Regions from separate parts of the Streptomyces sp. NPDC026673 genome, predicted to be linked through region 3. Evidence: riboswitches for the same ligand, from Rfam matches in the RefSeq annotation. Region 3 holds a riboswitch; each other region holds the start of a gene.
What was found. A riboswitch is a leader RNA that binds a small molecule or an ion and turns the genes downstream of it on or off. The one in region 3 is predicted to bind S-adenosylmethionine.
Positions count from the first base shown of each region.

Region 1 (6,929 bases), on a different contig from region 3:
CGGTCAACGGCGAGGGATCGCCGAGCCCTGGCGGTATGTCCTTGGGCAGCCTGGGCCCGGTCACCGAGGGTCTGTTCGGTTGGATCTTCGGCCTCGGGGCCCTGATCGCCTGCGCCATTTGGCTCGCGGCCCACACCACCAAGGCGAAGAAGTCATGAGTCAGGACATGTCAGAAGAGAACCTGCCGGACAGGCCGGCACACGAGGGCGGCGGCCAGGTCGCGACCGCGGTGAACCCGTTCGCGGACCCCGGTTTCCCGGCGCACGAGCCCCGCCGCCAGGACATCGACGAGAAGGCGGCCAGGTCCTCCGAGCGCACGGTGGCGCTGCTGTTCACCGCGTCGATGCTCGCCACGCTCGGCTTCATCGCGAGCTTCGTGGTCATCCCGATCGACAAGATCGTCTACATCTGGCCGCTGGGCCACATCAGCGCGCTGAACTTCGCGCTGGGTATGACCCTGGGCGTCTCGCTCTTCGCCATCGGCGCCGGCGCGGTCCACTGGGCCCGCACGCTGATGTCGGACGTCGAGGTCGCCGACGAGCGCCACCCGATCGAGGCGAGCCCCGAGGTTCGGGCCAAGGTCATGGCGGAGTTCGCGCAGGGCGCCGGGGAGAGCCAGATCGGCCGTCGCAAGCTGATCCGCAACACCATGCTCGGCGCGCTGACCCTGGTGCCGCTCTCCGGTGTGTTCCTGCTGCGCGACCTCGGTCCGCTGCCGGAGGACAAGCTCCGCCACACGCTGTGGTCCAAGGGCAAGCTGCTGATCAACCAGAACACCCACAAGCCGCTGCGTCCCGAGGACGTCGCCGTCGGTTCGCTGACCTTCGCCGTGCCCGAGGGGCTGGAGGAGGAGCAGGAGGACTTCCAGGAGCAGCTGGCCAAGGCCGCGCTGATGATCGTCCGCATTCAGCCGGACGACATCAAGGACAAGAAGTCCCGCGAGTGGGCGCACCAGGGCATCCTGGCGTTCTCCAAGATCTGCACCCACGTCGGCTGCCCGATCAGCCTCTACGAGCAGCAGACGCACCACGTGCTCTGCCCGTGCCACCAGTCGACGTTCGACCTGGCCGACGGTGCCCGGGTGATCTTCGGTCCCGCCGGTCACGCCCTGCCGCAGCTGCGGATCAGCGTGAACGACGAGGGCTACCTCGAGGCGCTGGGCGACTTCGATGAGCCCGTGGGCCCTGCTTTCTGGGAGCGTGGATGAGCACCAACGAGAGCGCGAGCGCGAAGCCGCGCGGCAAAGCGCCCGCGGGCGAGCGCGTCGCCGACTGGGCCGACGGCCGGCTGGGCATCTACAGCCTGGGCAAGGCCAACCTGCGCAAGATCTTCCCGGACCACTGGTCCTTCATGCTGGGCGAGATCGCCCTCTACAGCTTCATCATCATCATCCTGACCGGTGTCTACCTGACGCTGTTCTTCCACCCGGCGATGAACGAGGTCGTCTACGACGGCTCCTACGCGCCGCTGCAGGGCATCAAGATGTCCGAGGCGTACGCGTCGACCCTGCACATCAGCTTCGACGTGCGCGGCGGTCTGCTGGTCCGGCAGATCCACCACTGGGCGGCGATCGTCTTCGTGGCCGCCATGCTCGTGCACATGATGCGCGTCTTCTTCACCGGCGCGTTCCGCAAGCCGCGCGAGATCAACTACGTCTTCGGCTTCCTGCTGCTGTTCCTGGGCATGTTCGACGGCTTCATGGGCTACTCGCTGCCGGACGACCTGCTGTCGGGCACCGGTATCCGCTTCATGGAAGGCGCCGTGCTGTCCGTGCCGATCGTCGGCACGTACCTCTCGTTCTTCCTCTTCGGCGGGGAGTTCCCGGCGCACGACATCGTGCCGCGGTTCTACACGATCCACGTGCTGCTGATCCCGGGCATCATGGCGGGCCTGCTGGTGGCCCACCTGATCCTGATCGTGTACCACAAGCACACTCAGTACCCGGGTCCCGGCAAGTCCGAGAAGAACGTCGTCGGCATGCCGTTCTTCCCGGTCTACACCGCCAAGGCGGGCGGCTTCTTCTTCGTGGTCTTCGGTGTCATCGCGGCGATGTCCGCGCTGGTCTCCGTGAACCCGGTGTGGGCGTACGGCCCCTACCGGCCGGACCAGGTGTCGACCGACGCCCAGCCGGACTGGTACATGGGCTTCTCCGAGGGCCTGATCCGCATCATGCCGGGCTGGGAGATCAACCTGTGGGGCCACACCCTCGTCCTGGGCGTGTTCATCCCGCTGGTGATCTTCCCGCTGGTCCTGGGCTTCATGGGCGTCTACCCCTTCCTGGAGTCGTGGGTCACCGGTGACAAGCGCGAGCACCACCTGCTCGACCGGCCGCGCAACAAGCCCGTCCGTACGGGCATCGGCACCGCCTGGATCAGCCTCTACCTGATCCTGCTCGTCGGCGGTGGCAACGACCTCTTCGCCACCCGCTTCCATCTATCGATCAACGCGATCACCTGGGTGGTCCGGATCGGGGTCTTCGTCCTGCCGGTGCTGGTCTTCTTCATCACCAAGCGGATCTGCCTGGGTCTGCAGCGGCGCGACCGCGAAAAGGTGCTGCACGGTCGCGAGACCGGCATCATCAAGCGGCTCCCGCACGGTGAGTTCATCGAGATCCACGAGCCGCTGGAGCAGGGTGCGCTGTTCAAGCTCACCCAGCACGAGCAGCCCCAGCCGCTCGAGATCGGCCCCGAGGTCGACGAGAACGGCGTGGAGAAGAAGGTCGGCCGGACGGCCAAGCTGCGCGCGAAGCTGTCGCGCGGCTACTACGGCGAGGGGACGCAGATCCCCAAGGCCACGACCGAGGAGTACGAGGAGATCACGAGCGGCCACGGTCACCACTGATCACTGAAGCTGTGCCACCGGGCAGGGTCCCGTCCATCCGATGGACGGGGCCCTTTCCCGTTCCCCGGCGCCGATAGGCTGGTGCCGAAGGTTCTCCCCGTACACCAGACCCCATGGAGTGGACCATGAGCGTTGCGAACCCCGCCGGAGGCGTATCAATGGCGGGCGGCTCCTGGCCCGACGTCCTGGGTGCGCTGCTGAGCGGCAAGGACCTGAGCGCCGCCGAGGCGGCGTGGGCGATGAACCGGATCATGAGCGGCGAGGCCTCGGACGCCCAGGTTGCCGGCTTCATGGTGGCCCTGCGGGCCAAGGGGGAGACCGTCGAGGAGGTCACCGGGCTCGTCGAGGCGATGTACGCGCACGCGGAGCCGCTGCACATCCCCGGCCCCGCGGTGGACATCGTCGGCACCGGCGGCGACCGGGCCAAGACGGTGAACATCTCGACGATGTCCGCCATCGTCATCGCCGGCACCGGCGCCAAGGTCGTCAAGCACGGCAACCGCGCGGCCAGCAGCGCCAGCGGCGCCTCCGACGTCCTGGAGAAGCTCGGCATCAACCTGGACCTGCCCGCCGACCGGGTGGCGAAGGTCGCCGAGGAAACCGGGATCACCTTCTGCTTCGCGGCCAAGTTCCACCCGGCGATGCGGTTCGCCGCCCCCGCCCGCCGCGACCTGGGCATCCCCACCTCGTTCAACATCCTGGGCCCGCTGACCAACCCGGCGCGCGTCGGTGCCTCCGCCGTCGGCTGCTTCGACACCCGGATGGCCGGGCTGATCGCCGGCGTGCTGGCCCGTCGCGGGTCCTCGGCCCTGGTGTTCCGGGGCGACGACGGGCTGGACGAGCTCACCGTGACGGCCACCTCGCAGGTATGGGTCGTCCGGGACGGGAAGGTCGAGCAGGTGTCCTTCGACCCGCGCGACGTCGGCATGGACCTGGTGCCGATCGAGTCGTTGCGGGGTGCGGACGCGGCCTACAACGCCGATGTCGCCCGGCGCATGCTGGCCGGGGAGACCGGCCCCGTCCGTGACGCCGTGCTGCTGAACTCGGCGGCCGCGCTCGTGGCGCTGGAGGGCGGAGAGGGTTCGCTGACCGACCGGATCGCGGCCGGGATCGCCCGGGCGGCCGAGTCGATCGACTCGGGCGCGGCGGCGAAGACGCTCGAGAGGTGGGCCGCGGCGACGCAGGCGTAGCGCGCGGGCAGGAGTGGCGAAGGGCCGGGGCGGTCGCCCCGGCCCTTCGCGCTGTCCGCCCGTCCGGGATGCGGACTCCGGCTTGCGGCGCTCCGGCCGTGTGGCATGATGCTGCGCAGGTCACGAGTGACAGCGAAACGGCCCCGGCCCGCTGTCCGGCAACCCTCCTTCCGTGGCGGGGTGCCCCGGGTGATGACCAGGCCGCAGGCAGCGAGGTCTGCGGCAAGCGCGGTCAGAGGAGTTCTTCCGTGAGCAAGCGAATGCGCTAGGGCCCCAAGGCCCCTCCCCACCCTCGGCCCGTCGTGCCGGAGGGCTGTTCCGTCATCGCCGAAATCGGCTGACGTCCCTTCACTTCTGCCTGCTCACAGGAGACTTCGCCATGTCGCTGCGCCCTGCCGTCCCCACGACCGTCGCCACCCCGCTGCCCGTCCTGGGGCGCGACGTCCTCGTCCCCCTGGTGACGGGCGGCGAGGTCGGCTACGCCGCCCTGGACTACGCGGCCAGCGCGCCCGCGCTGCAGCGGGTCTGGGACGACGTGGCCGCGTACGCGCCGTACTACGGCAGTGTGCACCGGGGGGCGGGATACCTCTCGCAGCTGTCGACGGACCTGTTCGAGCAGAGCCGGGCCACGGTCGCCGAGTTCCTCGGCTGCCGCACCGGCGACCAGGTGATCTTCACCCGCTCGACCACCGACTCGCTCAATCTGCTGGCCGCCGCCGTGCCGGACGGGACGAGCGTCTTCGTCTTCGAGACCGAGCACCACGCGTCCCTGCTTCCGTGGCGCGACGCCGAAGTGACGTACCTGAGCGCTCCCCGCACCCCGGGTGAGGCGGTGGCGACGCTGGAGCGGGCGCTGGACGCCCGGGAGCCGCGCGGAACGGCACTCGTCTGTGTGACCGGTGCGTCCAATGTGACCGGTGAGCTCTGGCCCGTGCGGGAACTGGCCGCGGCCGCCCACGCCCGCGGCGCCCGCATCGTGCTGGACGCGGCACAGCTCGCCCCGCACCACCCGGTGGACATCGCGGAACTCGACGTGGACTGGGTGGCCTTCTCCGGCCACAAGCTGTACGCGCCCTTCGGCTCCGGTGTGCTCGCCGGCCGGTCCGACTGGCTGCTCGCGGCCGAGCCCTATCTGGCCGGTGGCGGCGCCTCGCGGCGGGTGGCGCGGCGCGAGGACGGCGGGGTGGACGTCGACTGGCACACCACGGCCGCCCGGCACGAGGCCGGCTCGCCCAACGTCATCGGCGCGTACGCGATCGCCTCCGCCTGCCGCGCGCTGGCGGCGGCCGGGTTCGACCAACTGGTCGAGCGCGAGCAGGCACTGGTGGCCCGGGTGCGGGCCGGACTCGCCGAGGTGCCCGAGGTGAAGGTGCTCTCGCTCTTCGGCGACGACGCCCCCCGGGTCGGCGTCATCTCCTTCGTCGTGGAGGGGTGGAACAGCTCCCACTTCGCCGCCGCGCTCTCGGCCGAGTACGGGATCGGCGTCCGCGACGGTCTCTTCTGCGCCCACCCCCTGGTGCGCACCCTGCTCGGCGGCGCCCCGCAGGAGCCGGGCGAGTGCGGTGCCCCCGACACCGCCCTCGGCGAGAGGTCGCTCAACGCCATCCGCGTCTCCTTCGGCGCCGGCACCCCCGATGAGCACGTGGAGCGCTTCGTCGGCGCGGTGCGGGAGCTCGTGGCCGACGGCGCCAAGTGGCGCTACCGCACCGAGGACGGTCGCTGCGTGCCGGACCGGGACCAGGCCTGACCGCGCCGGCCCCGGAGCCGGCGTCGCGTCACGCGTCGAGGCCGATGGCGAAGGCCGTCTCGAGGTCGTGCTGGGAGTAGGTGCGGAACGCGACGTGCGTGTCCGTGGCCTCGACGCCGGGGATCTTGCTGATCCGGCCCGGGATGACGTCCGCCAGTTCGTCGTGCCGGGCCACCCGCACCATGGCGACCAGGTCGTACGTGCCCGTGACGGAGTAGACCTCGCTGACGCTGTCGAGCGCGGCGATGGACTCCGCGATCTCGGGGATACGGTCGACGCTGGTCTTGATGAGCACGATCGCGGTGATCACGGCTGTAGGTCTCCTTGGCTCGCCCTGGCTGCGGGCTCAAGCTTAGGCGCTGCCCGGTAGCACACCCATGTGCACAGGAAGCCGAAGACGAAGCCGGTGATGTGCGCGAGGTAGGCCACGCCCGGACCGGTCTGGTGGACCTCGCCGGCGAGCCACTGCAGGACGAACCAGAAGATGAGCACCATCCAGGCGGGGAAACGCAGCGGCAGGAAGAACAGGAAGGGGAAGACGCTGGTCACCCGGGCCCGCGGGTAGAGGTAGAGGTACGCGCCGAGGACCCCGGAGATCGCACCGGAGGCGCCGACCAGGGTCTGGGTGGAGGAGGCGTGGCCCAGCGCGTACCCGTACGTCGCCAGGTAGCCCGAGGCGATGTAGAAGAGGAGGAACCGGAAGCGGCCCATGCGGTTCTCGACGTTGTCGCCGAAGACCCAGAGGAACAGCATGTTGCCGAGCAGGTGCACCCAACTGCCGTGGACGAAGAGCGCGGTGAGCACCGAGACGAACGGCGAGACGGCGAAGGACCCCAGCGGCGGGCACCCGGTGGGCATCGGCACCTGCGCGGGGCTGATCCGCCCGTGCCAGAGCTCGGTGGGGATGACACCCCAGCGGGCGAAGTAGGTCGCCTGGGCGCACACCTGATCGTGGCCGATGCCGTACAGGGGGTTGAACCCGGAGGACGGGCCGATGAGGAAGACCACCGCGCACAGCCCGATCAGGGCGTACGTCACCACGGGTGTGCGGTGGACGGGGTTCTTGTCGTACACCGGGATGACCATGGTCCGATCATGACGGAACGGGTGTAACGGTCATGGGGCGCCTCGCCGCAGCGAAGGGCACCGCG
Region 1 covers NZ_JBEZXR010000033.1:31,395-38,323, forward strand. The annotation lists gene AB0F62_RS22455 (c-type cytochrome) at 1-158, shown strand, start outside; gene AB0F62_RS22460 (Rieske 2Fe-2S domain-containing protein) at 167-1,207, shown strand; gene AB0F62_RS22465 (cytochrome bc complex cytochrome b subunit) at 1,204-2,841, shown strand; gene trpD (anthranilate phosphoribosyltransferase) at 2,967-4,031, shown strand; SAM riboswitch class IV at 4,150-4,266, shown strand; gene AB0F62_RS22475 (aminotransferase class V-fold PLP-dependent enzyme) at 4,411-5,778, shown strand; gene AB0F62_RS22480 (Lrp/AsnC ligand binding domain-containing protein) at 5,807-6,088, opposite strand; gene AB0F62_RS22485 (rhomboid family intramembrane serine protease) at 6,085-6,864, opposite strand.
Region 1: another riboswitch for S-adenosylmethionine. It lies ahead of AB0F62_RS22475 (aminotransferase class V-fold PLP-dependent enzyme); the one in region 3 lies ahead of AB0F62_RS15100 (amino acid ABC transporter permease).

Region 2 (6,929 bases), on a different contig from region 3:
GCCGGGATGTCCAGCATCCGTACGTGCTGGCCGCCGGTGTCCGCGGTGGCGAGGCGGCCCGTCCCTCCGGAGCTGCGGAGGACGGCGGCCCGGTCGCCCTCGCCGAGGGCCGCGCAGACCCAGACGGCGTCCGCGTCCGGCCCGATCGCGCTCAGCCCCGACACGAGTCCGCCGCCGCCGCGGCGGGCGGTGAGCGTGCCGTCCTCGCGGAGGCTGTACGACACGGGGCCGCGGTTGGACGCGACCAGTACGCGCGCGGCATGCGATGCGACCATGCGGCCAGCCTAGCCACGCATGCCCGGCGGCAAACGTACGAGCTAGCCCAGCCGGGGGTTTCCAGCCGGGTGCCCCCCGCGGTAGCTGGGGAGGGCTGGCGCAACCTCACGACGACGCCGCACCTGTGCGGTACCGCGGGTGTCGTCGGCGTATGCACGCCGGTGGTGAGGGTGTGCCAACCCGTTTCGCCTTGCGGAACGACTTCCCACAACCCCCGGGCGATGGGCACCGGCCTCCGGCGAGCGGCCGACCCGCTACCGGGCCGGAGGCCTACGCCACCGCGCGGCGGCGGGCGTATTCGGGGACCGTGCGCATCGGGGGGCGTTCCTCCGTCGCGACGTCGTGGACGCGCGGCTCGAAACCGCCGTCCGGGGACCGCTCGAACTGCGTGAGGACGGGGCGTACGAGATGACCCCGCGCCAAGCGGATCTGCGCGGTCCGGTAGATCGCCGCCGCCATGCGGCCCAGCGCCTGGCCGTCCTGGTGCCGGTGGTGCCGGACCCCCACGTCGACCTGGGCGAGCGCGTCGAGCCCCACCGTGTTGAGCGCGTCCACGAGCAGCCCGAGCTCCACCCCGTATCCCACGGGGAACGGCAGCCGCTCCAGCAGCGAGCGCCGCGCCGCGTACTCGCCGCCCAGCGGCTGGACGAACCCCGCCAGCCGCGGCCAGTGCAGATTGAGCAGCGGCCGCGCGACCAGCTCCGTCACCCGCCCCCCACCGGCCGGCACCAGCGTGCCGCCGGTCTCCAGGGGGCGGTCGTACATCGCCTTGACCAACTGCACGTCCGGATCCGTGAGCAGCGGCCCGACGATCCCCGACACGAACCGCGCGTCGAACTCCCGCAGGTCGGAGTCGACGAAGCAGACGATCTCCCCGCGCGTCACCAGCAGCGAGCGCCACAGCACCTCGCCCTTGCCGGGCACCGCGGGCAGCCGCGGGAGCACGTCGTCCCGGTGGACGACGACCGCCCCGGCGGCGGCCGCGACCTCGGCGGTGCGGTCGGTCGATCCGGAGTCCAGCACGACGAGTTCGTCGACCAGCGGAACGGCCTCGCTCATCAGCTCCCGGCGGATCGTGGCGACGATCTCCCCGACCGTGGCCTCCTCGTCGAGGGCGGGCAGCACGACGCTGACCGTGCCGCGCGCACCCGCGGCGCGCTTGGCGGCGAGCAGCTGCGGCAGCGGCCTGCGGTCGGCGGTCCAGGACCGCCGTTGCAGCCAGCCGGCTACCTCGTCGAGCACCGGGTTGCTCCGTTTCTGCCCGTCTCGCAGGACGGACGGGCCATGACCAGGTTCGAGGTCGTCGGTTACAGTCTTGAACACGAGGCATGACCATCGTATGTCCACGGTGATCGCGCCTTGTCGGACAAATGCCCGGGCCCCGCGCCCGGCGCCATACCGCTCATCCAGAGGGGCAGAGGGAACGGCCCGTTGAAGCCCCGGCAACCCTCCCGCCGACCGCGAGGTCCAGGTGGGGAAGGTGCCAATTCCGTCTCGCGGCGAGATGCGCCGCGAGGAAGATGAGGAGAAAGGGCCTCGCCTGACATGGCTGCGCAGACCGTTGCATCCGCGTCCACAGACTCCGCCTTCGGGCCCGCGTCCGCGCTCTCCTGCCGCGAGTGCGGCGAGCGCTTCCCGCTGGCTCCGCTCTTCGCCTGCGAGGTCTGTTTCGGGCCGCTCGAAGTGGCGTACGACCTCCCGGGCGGCGATCCCGAGACCCTCCGCAAGCGGATCGAGTCCGGGCCGAACAACATCTGGCGCTACGCGCCGCTGCTGCCCGTCCCCGCGGACGTGGCCGCCAAGCCCAACCTCAACCCGGGCTTCACCAAGCTGGTCAAGGCCGACAACCTCGCCCGCGAGCTGGGCGTCACCGGCGGCCTGCACATCAAGGACGACTCCGGCAACCCGACCCACTCCTTCAAGGACCGGGTCGTCGCCATCGCCCTGGAGGCAGCCCGCACCTTCGGCCTCACCACCCTGTCCTGCTCCTCCACCGGCAACCTGGCCGGCGCCGTGGGCGCCGCGGCCGCCCGCGCCGGCTTCCGTTCCTGCGTGTTCATCCCGCACGACCTGGAGGAGGGCAAGGTCGTCATGGCCGCGGTGTACGGCGGCGAGCTGGTCGGCATCGAGGGCACCTACGACGACGTCAACCGCTTCTGCAGCGAGCTGATCGGCGACCCGATCGGCGAGGGCTGGGGCTTCGTCAACGTCAACCTCCGCCCGTACTACGGCGAGGGCTCCAAGACGCTCGCGTACGAGATCTGCGAGCAGCTGGGCTGGCGCCTGCCGGACAACATCGTCATCCCGATCGCCTCGGGCTCGCAGCTGACGAAGATCGACAAGGGGCTGCAGGAACTGATCAAGCTCGGCCTGGTGGAGGAGAAGCCGTACCGGATCTACGGCGCCCAGGCCGAGGGCTGCTCCCCGGTCTCCACCGCCTTCAAGGCCGGCCACGACGTGGTCCGCCCCCAGAAGCCGAACACCATCGCCAAGTCGCTCGCCATCGGCAACCCGGCCGACGGCCCCTACGTCCTGGACATCGCCCGGCGCACGGGCGGCGCCGTCGAGGACGTCACCGACGAACAGGTGGTGGACGCCATCAAGCTGCTCGCCCGGACCGAGGGCATCTTCGCCGAGACGGCGGGCGGCGTGACGGTCGGCGTGCTGCGGAAGCTGATCGAGACCGGGCAGCTCGACCCGGCCGGTGAGACGGTCGTGCTCAACACCGGCGACGGCCTCAAGACGCTGGACGCCGTCGCCCCGACCTCCCGCCCCACGGCCACCATCCGCCCGAGCCTCGACGCGTTCCGTGCCGCCGGCCTGGCCGGCTGACCCCGACCGCCCCGGCCGACCCAGACTGAAGGTGAACCCCGCATCATGAGCGCTACCGTCCGCATCCCGACCATCCTCCGCACCTACACCGGCGGCCGGGCCGAGGTCCCGGCCGACGGCGGCACCCTGGCCGAGGTCATCGACTCGCTGGAGGCGAACCACCCCGGCATCTCCGCGCGGGTCCTGGACGACACGGGCAAGCTGCGCCGTTTCGTGAACGTCTACGTCAACGACGACGACGTCCGCTTCTCCGAGGGCCTGCAGACCGCGGTGGGCGAGGGCGCGTCCGTCTCGATCATCCCGGCGGTCGCCGGAGGCTGCTGATCCGCACGGACCGCGAGTGGCAGGGGTGCCGGGGCTTCCCGGCACCCCTCCGTGCTTGAGCGGTAGTTGAAGGGCTGTACAGTTGCCCTGAACGGATCGCAACTCCCTGCAACGCTCTGCGCAACCCCTTTTCCCGGGAGCGGCGTTGTCGGCGATTTATCGCCAAATTCACGCGGTGATTGTCTCGTTGGCCGCTTATGTCCGGTCCGAGTTGCCCCGGATTATCAGCCGATCAGGCTCTTCTTCCGTTTCTTCGTGCCCGGAATTCTCGTCCGATTGACCTGTTGCAGACCGCGTCCGGGCAGATACATTCAGCCGCGGTCGACGCGTTCCGGCGCACGCCCCCTTGGCTGTAGGGGGTGAGGTCTGACCCGGGTCCGCGAGGTGCGGGTCTGCGAAGGGCCAGCAATAGGGGAGTTAGGAATGGCTCAGGGCACCGTCAAGTGGTTCAACGCGGAGAAGGGCTACGGCTTCATCGCGGTCGACGGTGGTGCGGACGTCTTCGTGCACTACAGCGCGATCCAGATGGACGGCTACCGCACCCTCGAGGAAGGTCAGCGGGTCGAGTTCGAGATCTCGCAGGGCCAGAAGGGGCCGCAGGCGGACATGGTCCGTCTCGCAGCCGGCTGACGCACCGCGCATCGGCCACGGAGCACTTCGCGTACGGCCGCTCAAACGTACGCGTCGAGGCCCGCCCCCACACGGGGGCGGGCCTTCGTGCGTTCCGGGCCGACCTGCGGGTTGTCCACGGCACCGGCCAAGCGGCTTGCACTCTCCTAGGGCGAGTGCTAATCATTGGCGTTAGCACTCTGACGTTGAGAGTGACAAAGGACCGAGTGGGTGAGGCCCGCTCGAACGCCGGAAAGGAACCGGCGGGAGGGCAGGCCGTCCGTCGCGGGCGCCGGCACGGTCCTGGAGTAATCCTTCCCCGCAGCCCTGTGCCGCGGGGGGACCCCAAGTCCGGGAGGACCACTTCACATGGCCAAGATCATCGCGTTCGACGAGGAGGCACGGCGCGGTCTCGAGCGCGGGATGAACCAGCTCGCCGACGCCGTCAAGGTCACCCTCGGCCCCAAGGGCCGCAACGTCGTCCTCGAGAAGAAGTGGGGCGCCCCCACGATCACCAACGATGGTGTGTCCATCGCCAAGGAGATCGAGCTCGAGGACCCGTACGAGAAGATCGGCGCCGAGCTGGTCAAGGAGGTCGCGAAGAAGACGGACGACGTCGCCGGTGACGGCACGACGACCGCGACCGTCCTCGCCCAGGCGCTGGTCCGCGAGGGCCTGCGCAACGTCGCCGCCGGCGCCAACCCGATGGCCCTGAAGCGCGGTATCGAGAAGGCCGTCGAGGCCGTCTCCGCCGCCCTGCTGGAGCAGGCGAAGGACGTGGAGACCAAGGAGCAGATCGCCTCCACCGCCTCCATCTCCGCCGCCGACCCGCAGATCGGCGAGCTCATCGCCGAGGCCATGGACAAGGTCGGCAAGGAAGGCGTCATCACCGTCGAGGAGTCCCAGACCTTCGGTCTGGAGCTGGAGCTCACCGAGGGTATGCGCTTCGACAAGGGCTACATCTCGGCGTACTTCGCCACCGACCTGGAGCGTATGGAGACGTCCTTCGACGACCCGTACATCCTGATCGTCAACTCCAAGATCTCCGCGGTCAAGGACCTGCTCCCGCTGCTGGAGAAGGTCATGCAGTCCGGCAAGCCGCTGCTGATCATCGCCGAGGACGTCGACGGCGAGGCCCTGTCCACCCTGGTGGTCAACAAGATCCGCGGCACCTTCAAGTCCGTCGCGGTCAAGGCTCCGGGCTTCGGCGACCGCCGCAAGGCCATGCTCGGTGACATCGCCATCCTCACCGGTGGCACCGTCATCTCCGAGGAGGTCGGCCTCAAGCTGGAGAACGCCGGCGTCGACCTGCTCGGCCGCGCCCGCAAGGTCGTCGTCACCAAGGACGAGACCACGATCGTGGACGGCGCCGGCGACCAGGACCAGATCCAGGGCCGCGTCAACCAGATCCGTGCCGAGATCGAGAACAGCGACTCGGACTACGACCGCGAGAAGCTCCAGGAGCGTCTGGCGAAGCTGGCCGGCGGCGTGGCCGTCATCAAGGCCGGTGCCGCCACCGAGGTCGAGCTCAAGGAGCGCAAGCACCGCATCGAGGACGCGGTGCGCAACGCCAAGGCCGCCGTCGAGGAGGGCATCGTCGCCGGTGGTGGCGTGGCCCTGCTCCAGGCGTCCAACGTCTTCGAGAAGCTCGAGCTCGACGGTGACGAGGCCACCGGCGCGTCGATCGTGAAGCTGGCCCTCGAGGCCCCGCTGAAGCAGATCGCCGTCAACGCCGGCCTCGAGGGCGGTGTCGTGGTGGAGAAGGTGCGCAACCTGACCCCGGGTCACGGCCTCAACGCCGCCACGGGTGAGTACGTCGACCTGATCGGCGAGGGCATCATCGACCCCGCCAAGGTGACGCGCTCCGCGCTGCAGAACGCGGCCTCCATCGCCGCGCTCTTCCTCACCACCGAGGCCGTCATCGCCGACAAGCCGGAGAAGGCCGCCGCGCCGGCCGGCGGCGGTATGCCCGGCGGTGACATGGACTTCTGATCCTCCCGGATCAGGACTCCGCACCACGGCAGAACGACCGAGGGCGGTACCCCACGCGGGGTACCGCCCTCGGGCGTTGCCGGGTTCCTCGGGACGGGCGCGGCCGGCCCGGTCACCGAACGGCGACCGGCGCGTCGAGCAGCTCGCGCCAGGTGCGCACCGCCTCCGGGTCGACCGGCCCGGCCCAGCCGGCGGGACGGACCGCGCCGCCGACGTGGAAGGCGTCGATGCCGGCCGCCAGGAGCCGGGGCAGGTGCTCCGCGCGGAGCCCGCCGCCCACCATGAGCTGGGGCTCGCCGGGACGCCCGGCCTCCGCCAGCAGATGCCCGAGACCGGCGTCCACCCCGCGCGCGGAGCCCGCCGTGAGGTAGGTGTCGAGCCCGGGGAGCCCGCGCACGGCCGAGCGCACGGCCTCCCGGTCGGCGGAGTGGTCGATGGCGCGGTGGAAGGTCCACCGGGCGCCGGAGCCGATCGCGTCGGCGAGCAGGCGCACGGCGGACAGGTCCGGCGCGCCCGTCGGGTCGAGGAAGCCGAGCACGAACTCGTCGGCGCCCTCGCCGCGCAGCGCCGCCGCGGCCACGCAGAGCGCGTCCGCCTCCCGGCCGCCGCCCACGGCGAAGTCGGCGCGGCCCCGCAGCATCACCCGGACCGGGATGTCCACCGCCGCGCGTACGGCCGCGAAGGTCTCGCGGGACGGGGTCAGGCCGTCCGCCGACATGTCGGTGACCAGTTCGAGGCGGTCCGCGCCGCCCGTCTGGGCCGCGAGGGCGTCGTCGGCGTCGAGCGCGATCACTTCGAAAATTGGTCTAGACATATCTCCAGGGTGTCACATGCCCTCCCGTGCCCGCGACCCCCCGTGCCCCACAATGACCTTCATGGCTGACACCGCACCCGAA
Region 2 covers NZ_JBEZXR010000001.1:199,938-206,866, forward strand. The annotation lists gene AB0F62_RS00960 (trehalose-6-phosphate synthase) at 1-275, opposite strand, end outside; gene AB0F62_RS00965 (glucosyl-3-phosphoglycerate synthase) at 547-1,518, opposite strand; SAM riboswitch class I at 1,676-1,803, shown strand; gene thrC (threonine synthase) at 1,822-3,108, shown strand; gene AB0F62_RS00975 (ubiquitin-like small modifier protein 1) at 3,154-3,432, shown strand; gene AB0F62_RS00980 (cold-shock protein) at 3,856-4,062, shown strand; gene groL (chaperonin GroEL) at 4,411-6,033, shown strand; gene AB0F62_RS00990 (copper homeostasis protein CutC) at 6,146-6,847, opposite strand; gene AB0F62_RS00995 (hypothetical protein) at 6,900-6,929, shown strand, end outside.
Region 2: another riboswitch for S-adenosylmethionine. It lies ahead of thrC (threonine synthase); the one in region 3 lies ahead of AB0F62_RS15100 (amino acid ABC transporter permease).

Region 3 (6,929 bases):
CCGTCCGGTCCACCGGTCGCACAGCGCGGGGACGGTGAGCGGTCCGTCGTAGCGGTGCCATGTGGCCTCGTACGCCCCGCGCAGCGGCGCGAGCGCGGTGCGCCCGGCGTCCGAGGGCTCGTCGGCGGGCGTCGCCGGAACGAGGGTCGTGACGACCGAGTCCCGCAGTCCGAGCAGGTCGAGGGTGATGGCGACCCGCTGCGAGAGCGGGCACCCGGCCGACAGGAACAGTTCGTAGCGGCGCGGCGCGGGGTAGAAGCCGCCGGCCAGGTCGACGCCGATGCGGCTGCGGAAGCGGTCGGGACGGGCCGTGCGCGGCAGCACCGTACAGGAGGCGCTGAAGTCGTGGTCACGGAGCGGTGCCGTGCGGGCGTCGTGCGGGATCGTCTCGGGCATGCCCTCTCCAAGGCGTGGTGGGGCCACCGGTCGCCCCGCGGGCACCGATGGCAGGACGGCTCAAAGCCCTGTGTCCGGTGTGCACCCGGCCCCTTGGCCGGCGGTGTGCCGGTACGCGCCAGGGTCAGCGGGCCGCGCCGAAGGAGCCGCAGACGCGCAGGAAGTCGATGTGCCGGCGACGGGTGAGGAGAAGGGCTTGTGCCCTGGGCATGTCCGCCTCCCCGGCTCGGGGGCCCGCGAGACGCGGGACCGCGCTTGCCCCGCCGCTTCGGCGGGACCAGGTCGTCACCCGGGGCACCCCACCGCGATGTGGGGGTTGCCGGTCAGCGGGCCGGGGCCGATGACCCGCCTGGGCCGCGGGGCGGCGTGGCGGGCGCTGACCATCGTGACCGTTCCCCACAGTGTCGAGTCGTCAAACCCCGTGCGTCAAGGCGGCGTTGCTGTCTCACCGGACCGCTCACCATGTGAGACACCGGCGTTGACATTCCCTCCGGGCCGTGCCTAACTTACGCCGCAGATCGGTCATGAGCGTCGGTGAACAACCCCTGGAGCGCCGCCGGCGGCCTCCGTGCCGCGGCAGGGTGTGCCAGGTGACGACCGGACCGGACGATGTTCGGTGAACGCGAGGCCCCGCGGGGCGGAACGGTGACGGTGACGACGATGCACGCAACCCCGGGGACGGCCGCGCAGCGGTCCCGTGGCCGCGTCTCGGCGTACCCGCGGCGCCTCTTCGCCCGGCGCCACGTCCACAGCGCCCTCTGTCGCGCGTGTACCGCGCCCCGTCGCGCACTCTGTCAAGGCTGACGGCTTTCTGAACCCCGGTGCCCGCCGCTGAGGCGGCGACGCGTCCTTCCGCCCGGACCCGCTTCGTCCGCCTTGTCGCTTTCCGATTTCTCGCCTTCTCGCCTTCTCGCTCTCTCGCCTTTTCGCCGTCCCGACCCGTCGCTCCGCCCGCCGAACGCCCGTGCTCCGGCGGGGCCGCCGCCGTCCGCGCGGCCGGGTCGTGCCGAACCGCTGGAGTCACCCGTGACCGAACCTCCCGGCACCGCCGTGTCCGCCCGCTCGGCGCCGCCCCCTTCCGCGGCGCCGGCCGGCCCCTCGCTCCCCGCACCCCGACCGCCCACCGCGCGGTGGGTGGTGCCGCTGCGGCGGCCCGGACGCTGGATCGCCACGGCGATCGTGCTGGTGCTCGTCGCCCAGATCGGGCACGGCCTGGCGACCAACCCCTTCTACCAGTGGGACCGCTTCGCGTACTGGTTCGTCCGTCCGGTGATCCTCGACGGGCTGCTCATCACGCTGGAGGTGACGGCGTACAGCGCGGTGCTCGGCCTCCTCGGCGGGATCGCGCTCGCGCTGGCCAGGCTCTCCGGCAGCCCCGTGCTGCGCGCCGTCAGCTGGACGTACACCTGGCTGTTCCGCTCGGTGCCGCTCATCGTCGTGCTGCTGTTCCTCTACAACTTCAGCGCGCTCTACCGGACGTTGAGCCTGGGCGTGCCCTTCGGTCCGGCTTTCCTGACCTTCGACGAGTCCAGACTCGCCACCGACCTGGTCGTGGCCGTCGTCGGTCTCAGCCTCAACGAGGCCGCCTACGCCTCGGAGGTGGTGCGGGCCGGAATCCTCTCGGTCGACCAGGGCCAGCACGAGGCGGCCGCGGCGCTCGGCCTGCCGAAGCGCTACCAGTTCGCACGGATCGTGTTCCCCCAGGCGCTGCGGTCCGTCGTCCCCAACTACGTCAACCAGCTGATCGGCCTGATCAAGGGGACCTCGCTGGTCTTCTACGTCTCGCTGCTCGACCTGTTCGGCTCGGTGCAGAGCATGGGCAGCACCTATCCCGGCGACATCGTGCCGCTGCTGCTCGTCGCCACCGTCTGGTACGTGATCCTCACCAGCGTCGTCTCCGTCGTCCAGTTCCACGTGGAGCGGCACTACTCGCGTGGCGCGTTGCGCACCGTGCCGCCGACTCCCCTGCAGAGACTGCGGATCGCCATCGGCGACCTGCGGGCCCGCGTCCGGACGGAGACCGCGAGATGACCACCGACATACAGCCGGCCGCCGTCGAGGTCCACGACGTGCACAAATGGTACGGCGCCCATCGGGTCCTGGACGGGGTCAGCCTGACGGTCCGGCCCGGTGAGGTCACCGTCGTCATCGGACCGTCCGGCTCCGGCAAGTCCACCTTGCTGCGGGTGATCAACCACCTGGAGAAGCCCGAGGCCGGCCACGTCAGCCTCAACGGCGAGCCGATCGGCGTCCGCAGGCACGGCGAACGGCTCAAGGAACTGAGCGAGCGCGTCATCCTCACCCAGCGCGGCCGGATCGGATTCGTCTTCCAGAACTTCAACCTCTTCCCGCATCTGACCGTGCTGGACAACGTGGCCGCCGCCCCCGTGGCGACCGGCCGGCTGCGCAAGGCCGAGGCCCGGGAGCTGGCGCGCATCCTGATCGGCCGGGTCGGGCTGGCCGACAAGGCGGGCGCCTACCCCAGGCAGTTGTCCGGCGGGCAGCAGCAGCGCGTGGCGATCGCCCGGGCCCTCGCGCTGCGCCCCGGCGTCATCCTCTTCGACGAACCCACCTCGGCCCTGGACCCCGAACTCGTCGGCGAGGTGCTCTCCGTCATCAAGGACCTGGCCACCAGCGGCACCACCCTCGTCATCGTCACGCACGAGATCGGCTTCGCCCGCGAGGTCGCGGACCGCGTCGTCTTCCTCGACGAAGGCCGGATCGTCGAACAGGGCCCGCCCGACCAGGTGCTGAACCATCCCGCCCACGAGCGGACCAGGGAGTTCCTCAGCAAGGTGCTCTGACCGCACACCGCACACCGCTTGCCGCTTCGCGGAACCACGGACCGGCCGACGGACAACGGACCACCGACAACGGACCACCGACAACGGACCACCGACAACAAGCACCGACAACGGACCACCGACAAAGGAAATGGACGGCCATGCCCACTCTTCGCCCGCGCGGCAGACTCCTCCGCACCCTCACGGCCACCGCCGCCCTGACCGTCCTCGCCGGGGGGCTCGCCGCCTGCGGGGGCGACAGCGAGGCGTCCGCCACCATCGGCGCGGGATCCTCCACCGGAAAGATCACCGTGGGCGCGCTGTCCAACGGCGCGGCCAAGGAGACCACGCTGAAGGTGACGGAGGTGAAGTCCATCAGCGCCGGACTGCCCAAGGCCGTCGCCGACAAGGGCGAACTGGTCATCGGCGTCGGCGCGCTGCCCGCCGGCTTCGCGCCGCTGGCGTACGTCGGAAGCGACCAGAAGACCCTCACCGGCGCGGAACCCGACCTCGGCCGCCTGGTGGCGGCGGTGCTCGGACTCAAGCCCGTGGTCAGGAACTCGACCTGGGAGAACCTCTTCGTCGGCATCGACAGCGGCAGGGTCGACGTGGCCTTCTCCAACGTCACGGACACCGAGGAGCGCAAGCGGAAGTACGAGTTCGCCTCCTACCGGCAGGACAACCTGGCCTTCGAGGTTCTGGGAAACAGCACCTGGGAGTTCGCCGGCGACTACCGGAACCTCGCCGGGAGGACCGTCGCGGTCGGCGCCGGCACCAACCAGGAGAAGATCCTCCTGGAGTGGCAGAAGAAACTCCGGGCGGACGGCGAGAAGCTCACCGTCAAGTACTTCCCCGACAACAACAGCACCTATCTGGCGCTGAGCGGCGGGAAGATCGACGCCTACTTCGGCCCCAACCCCGGCATCGCCTACCACATCACCCAGGTGGCCGGGACTCCCCACCCCACGCGCAACGCGGGCAAGTACTCCGGCGCCGGAGCGAGCCTGCAGGGCCTGATCGCCGCGACCGCGAAGAAGGACAGCGGGCTCGCGAAGCCGGTCGCGGCCGCGATCAACCACCTGATCGAGAACGGCCGGTACGCGAAGTGGCTGGCCGCCTGGAACCTGTCCAACGAGGCAGTCGGCACCTCGGAGGTCGATCCCCCCGGGCTTCCGCTCGACAACTCCTGACGCCCCGTCCGCCGCACGACCGTACGGAGATCCGGCAGCCATGTCCCTCGGCATCCCCGCGGACCGCCCGCAGAGCCCGGCGGCACCGCACGTCCTGGACAACCCCGCCTGGGCGGCACTCACCGGTCCGCACGCCCGGTTCGCCGAGCGTGTCGGCCGCGCCGCCCGCTACCCCGCAGACGTCTCCCCGTTCACCGCGCTGTCCGACCCGGCCGATCCGCGGGCCTGGAGGGACCTCGCCGCACTGGCCGGTCCGGGCGCCGCCGTCGCGGTCACCGGCGCGCGGAAGCCCCCGGACGGGTGGGAACTCGTCGAGGGCGGTGCCGGCGTGCAGCTCGTCGACACCTCGTTGCGCGCCGAACCCGCGCCGGAGGCGGTGCGACTGGGCCCCGCCGACGTGCCCGAGATCCTGGAACTCATCGCCCTGACCCAGCCCGGCCCCTTCCTCCCCAGGACCGTCGAACTCGGCACCTACCTCGGCATCCGGGACGGCGGACGGCTGATCGCCATGGCCGGGGAGCGGCTGCGGACGCCGGGGTGGACGGAGATCAGCGCGGTGTGCACCCATCCCGGCCATCGCGGCCGGGGCCTGGCGACCCGGCTGGTACGGGCCGTCGCCGCGGGGATCAGGGGCCGCCGGGAGACCCCGTTCCTCCACGCCGCGGCCGTCAACACCGGCGCGATCCGACTTTACGAGTCGATCGGATTCACGCTGCGCCGCCGGACGACCTTCCTGTTCCTGCGCACCCCGGGCGGCCCGGGGGAACAGGCCGGATAGGAGCGGCGTTGTGTTGACAGCGGATCCCTCGGCGGAGTCGTGCCCGCCGAACACCCGGGGAGCGGAGGTGACGTTCGTGCCCGTCCCGTCCCGCGCGACCGTCGCGGTTCCCGTCCCGTCCCGCGTGACCGTCGCGGTTCCCGTCCCGTTCCGCGTGACCGTCGCGGTTTCCGCACCGCCCCGCACGGTCCTCCTGTACTCCCGCGCACACATCGATCTGCAGCGCGTGGCCGCCTCCCTCTGTCGTTCCTGACCCGCTCTCCCGCCGCCGGCCCTCCCGACGAGGGCCGGTGAGACCCGTGGTCGATCAGGAAGGCCCCTTCCATGTCCTCGGACATCGCTTCGCCGTACCCCCATTCCCCTTCGTCGCCGAACACCGCGCTGCACCTCGCCGTGGCCCTCGACGGCGCCGGCTGGCACCCCGCCGCCTGGCGCGAACCCGAGGCCCGGCCGGGGGAACTGTTCACCGCCCGCTACTGGCAGGACGTGGTCGGCGAGGCCGAACGCGGGCTGCTCGACTTCGTCACGATCGAGGACTCCCTCGGCCCGCAGTCCTCCCACCCCACCGAGCCCGACCACCGCACCGACCAGGTGCGCGGCCGCCTCGACGCCGTCCTGATCGCCGCCCGCGTCGCCCCCGTGACCCGGCACATCGGCCTGGTGCCGACGGTGGTCGCCACGCACACGGAGCCGTTCCACATCTCCAAGGCCATCGCCACGCTCGACTACGTCAGCACCGGCCGGGCCGGCCTGCGCGTCCAGGTCTCGGCCCGGTCGAACGAGGCCGCGCACTTCGGCAGGCGCTCCATCCCCGCCTTCGGCATCGCGGACCTGGACACCCCCGCCGTGCGCGAGCTGGTCACCGGCCTCTTCGAAGAGGCGGGCGACCACGTCGAGGTGGTGCGCCGCCTCTGGGACAGCTGGGAGGACGACGCGGAGATCCGCGACGTCGCCACCGGGCGCTTCATCGACCGCGACAAGCTGCACCACATCGACTTCGAGGGCCGGTACTTCAGCGTCAAGGGCCCCTCCATCACGCCTCGGCCGCCCCAGGGCCAGCCCGTCGTCAGCGCGCTCGCCCACAGCAGCGTGCCGTTCCGGCTCGTCGCCCGCTCCGCGGACATCGGATACGTGACCCCGCACGACGCCGACCAGGCCCGCGCGATCGTCACCGAGATCCGTGCCGAACAGCGGGTGGCGGGCCGGGAGGGCGAACCCCTGCACATCTTCGGCGACCTCGTGGTCGTCCTCGACGACGACCCCGCCGCGGCGCGGGCCCGCCTGCGACGGCTGGACGGCCTGGCGGGCACCCCCTACACCAGCGACGCCAGGATCTTCACCGGCACCCCCGGCGCACTGGCCGACCTGCTCCTGGAGTGGCGGCGCGCCGGGCTGACGGGCTTCCGCCTGCGTCCCGCCGTGATCGGCCACGACCTGCCGGCGATCACCCGGGGACTCGTGCCCGAGCTACGGCGCCGCGGCGTGTTCCGCAGCTCCTACGAGGCCGGCACCCTGCGCGGTCTGCTCGGCCTGGCCCGCCCCGCCAACCGCTACGCCGCGGCCTCGAACGCGACCGCCTGAGCCGGAGGAACCCGTACGCCATGAGCAAATCGCCGAAGCAGATCCATCTGGCCGCGCACTTCCCCGGCGTCAACAACACCACGGTGTGGAGCGACCCGCGGGCCGGCAGCCACATCGAGTTCGACTCCTTCGTCCACTTCGCGCGCACCGCGGAACGCGCCAAGTTCGACTTCCTGTTCCTCGCCGAGGGCCTGCGCCTGC
Region 3 covers NZ_JBEZXR010000017.1:99,457-106,385, reverse strand. The annotation lists gene AB0F62_RS15105 (glutathione S-transferase C-terminal domain-containing protein) at 1-396, opposite strand, end outside; SAM riboswitch class IV at 643-751, opposite strand; SAM riboswitch class IV at 917-1,025, shown strand; gene AB0F62_RS15100 (amino acid ABC transporter permease) at 1,423-2,427, shown strand; gene AB0F62_RS15095 (amino acid ABC transporter ATP-binding protein) at 2,424-3,200, shown strand; gene AB0F62_RS15090 (ABC transporter substrate-binding protein) at 3,341-4,369, shown strand; gene AB0F62_RS15085 (GNAT family N-acetyltransferase) at 4,410-5,147, shown strand; gene AB0F62_RS15080 (LLM class flavin-dependent oxidoreductase) at 5,472-6,728, shown strand; gene AB0F62_RS15075 (NtaA/DmoA family FMN-dependent monooxygenase) at 6,749-6,929, shown strand, end outside.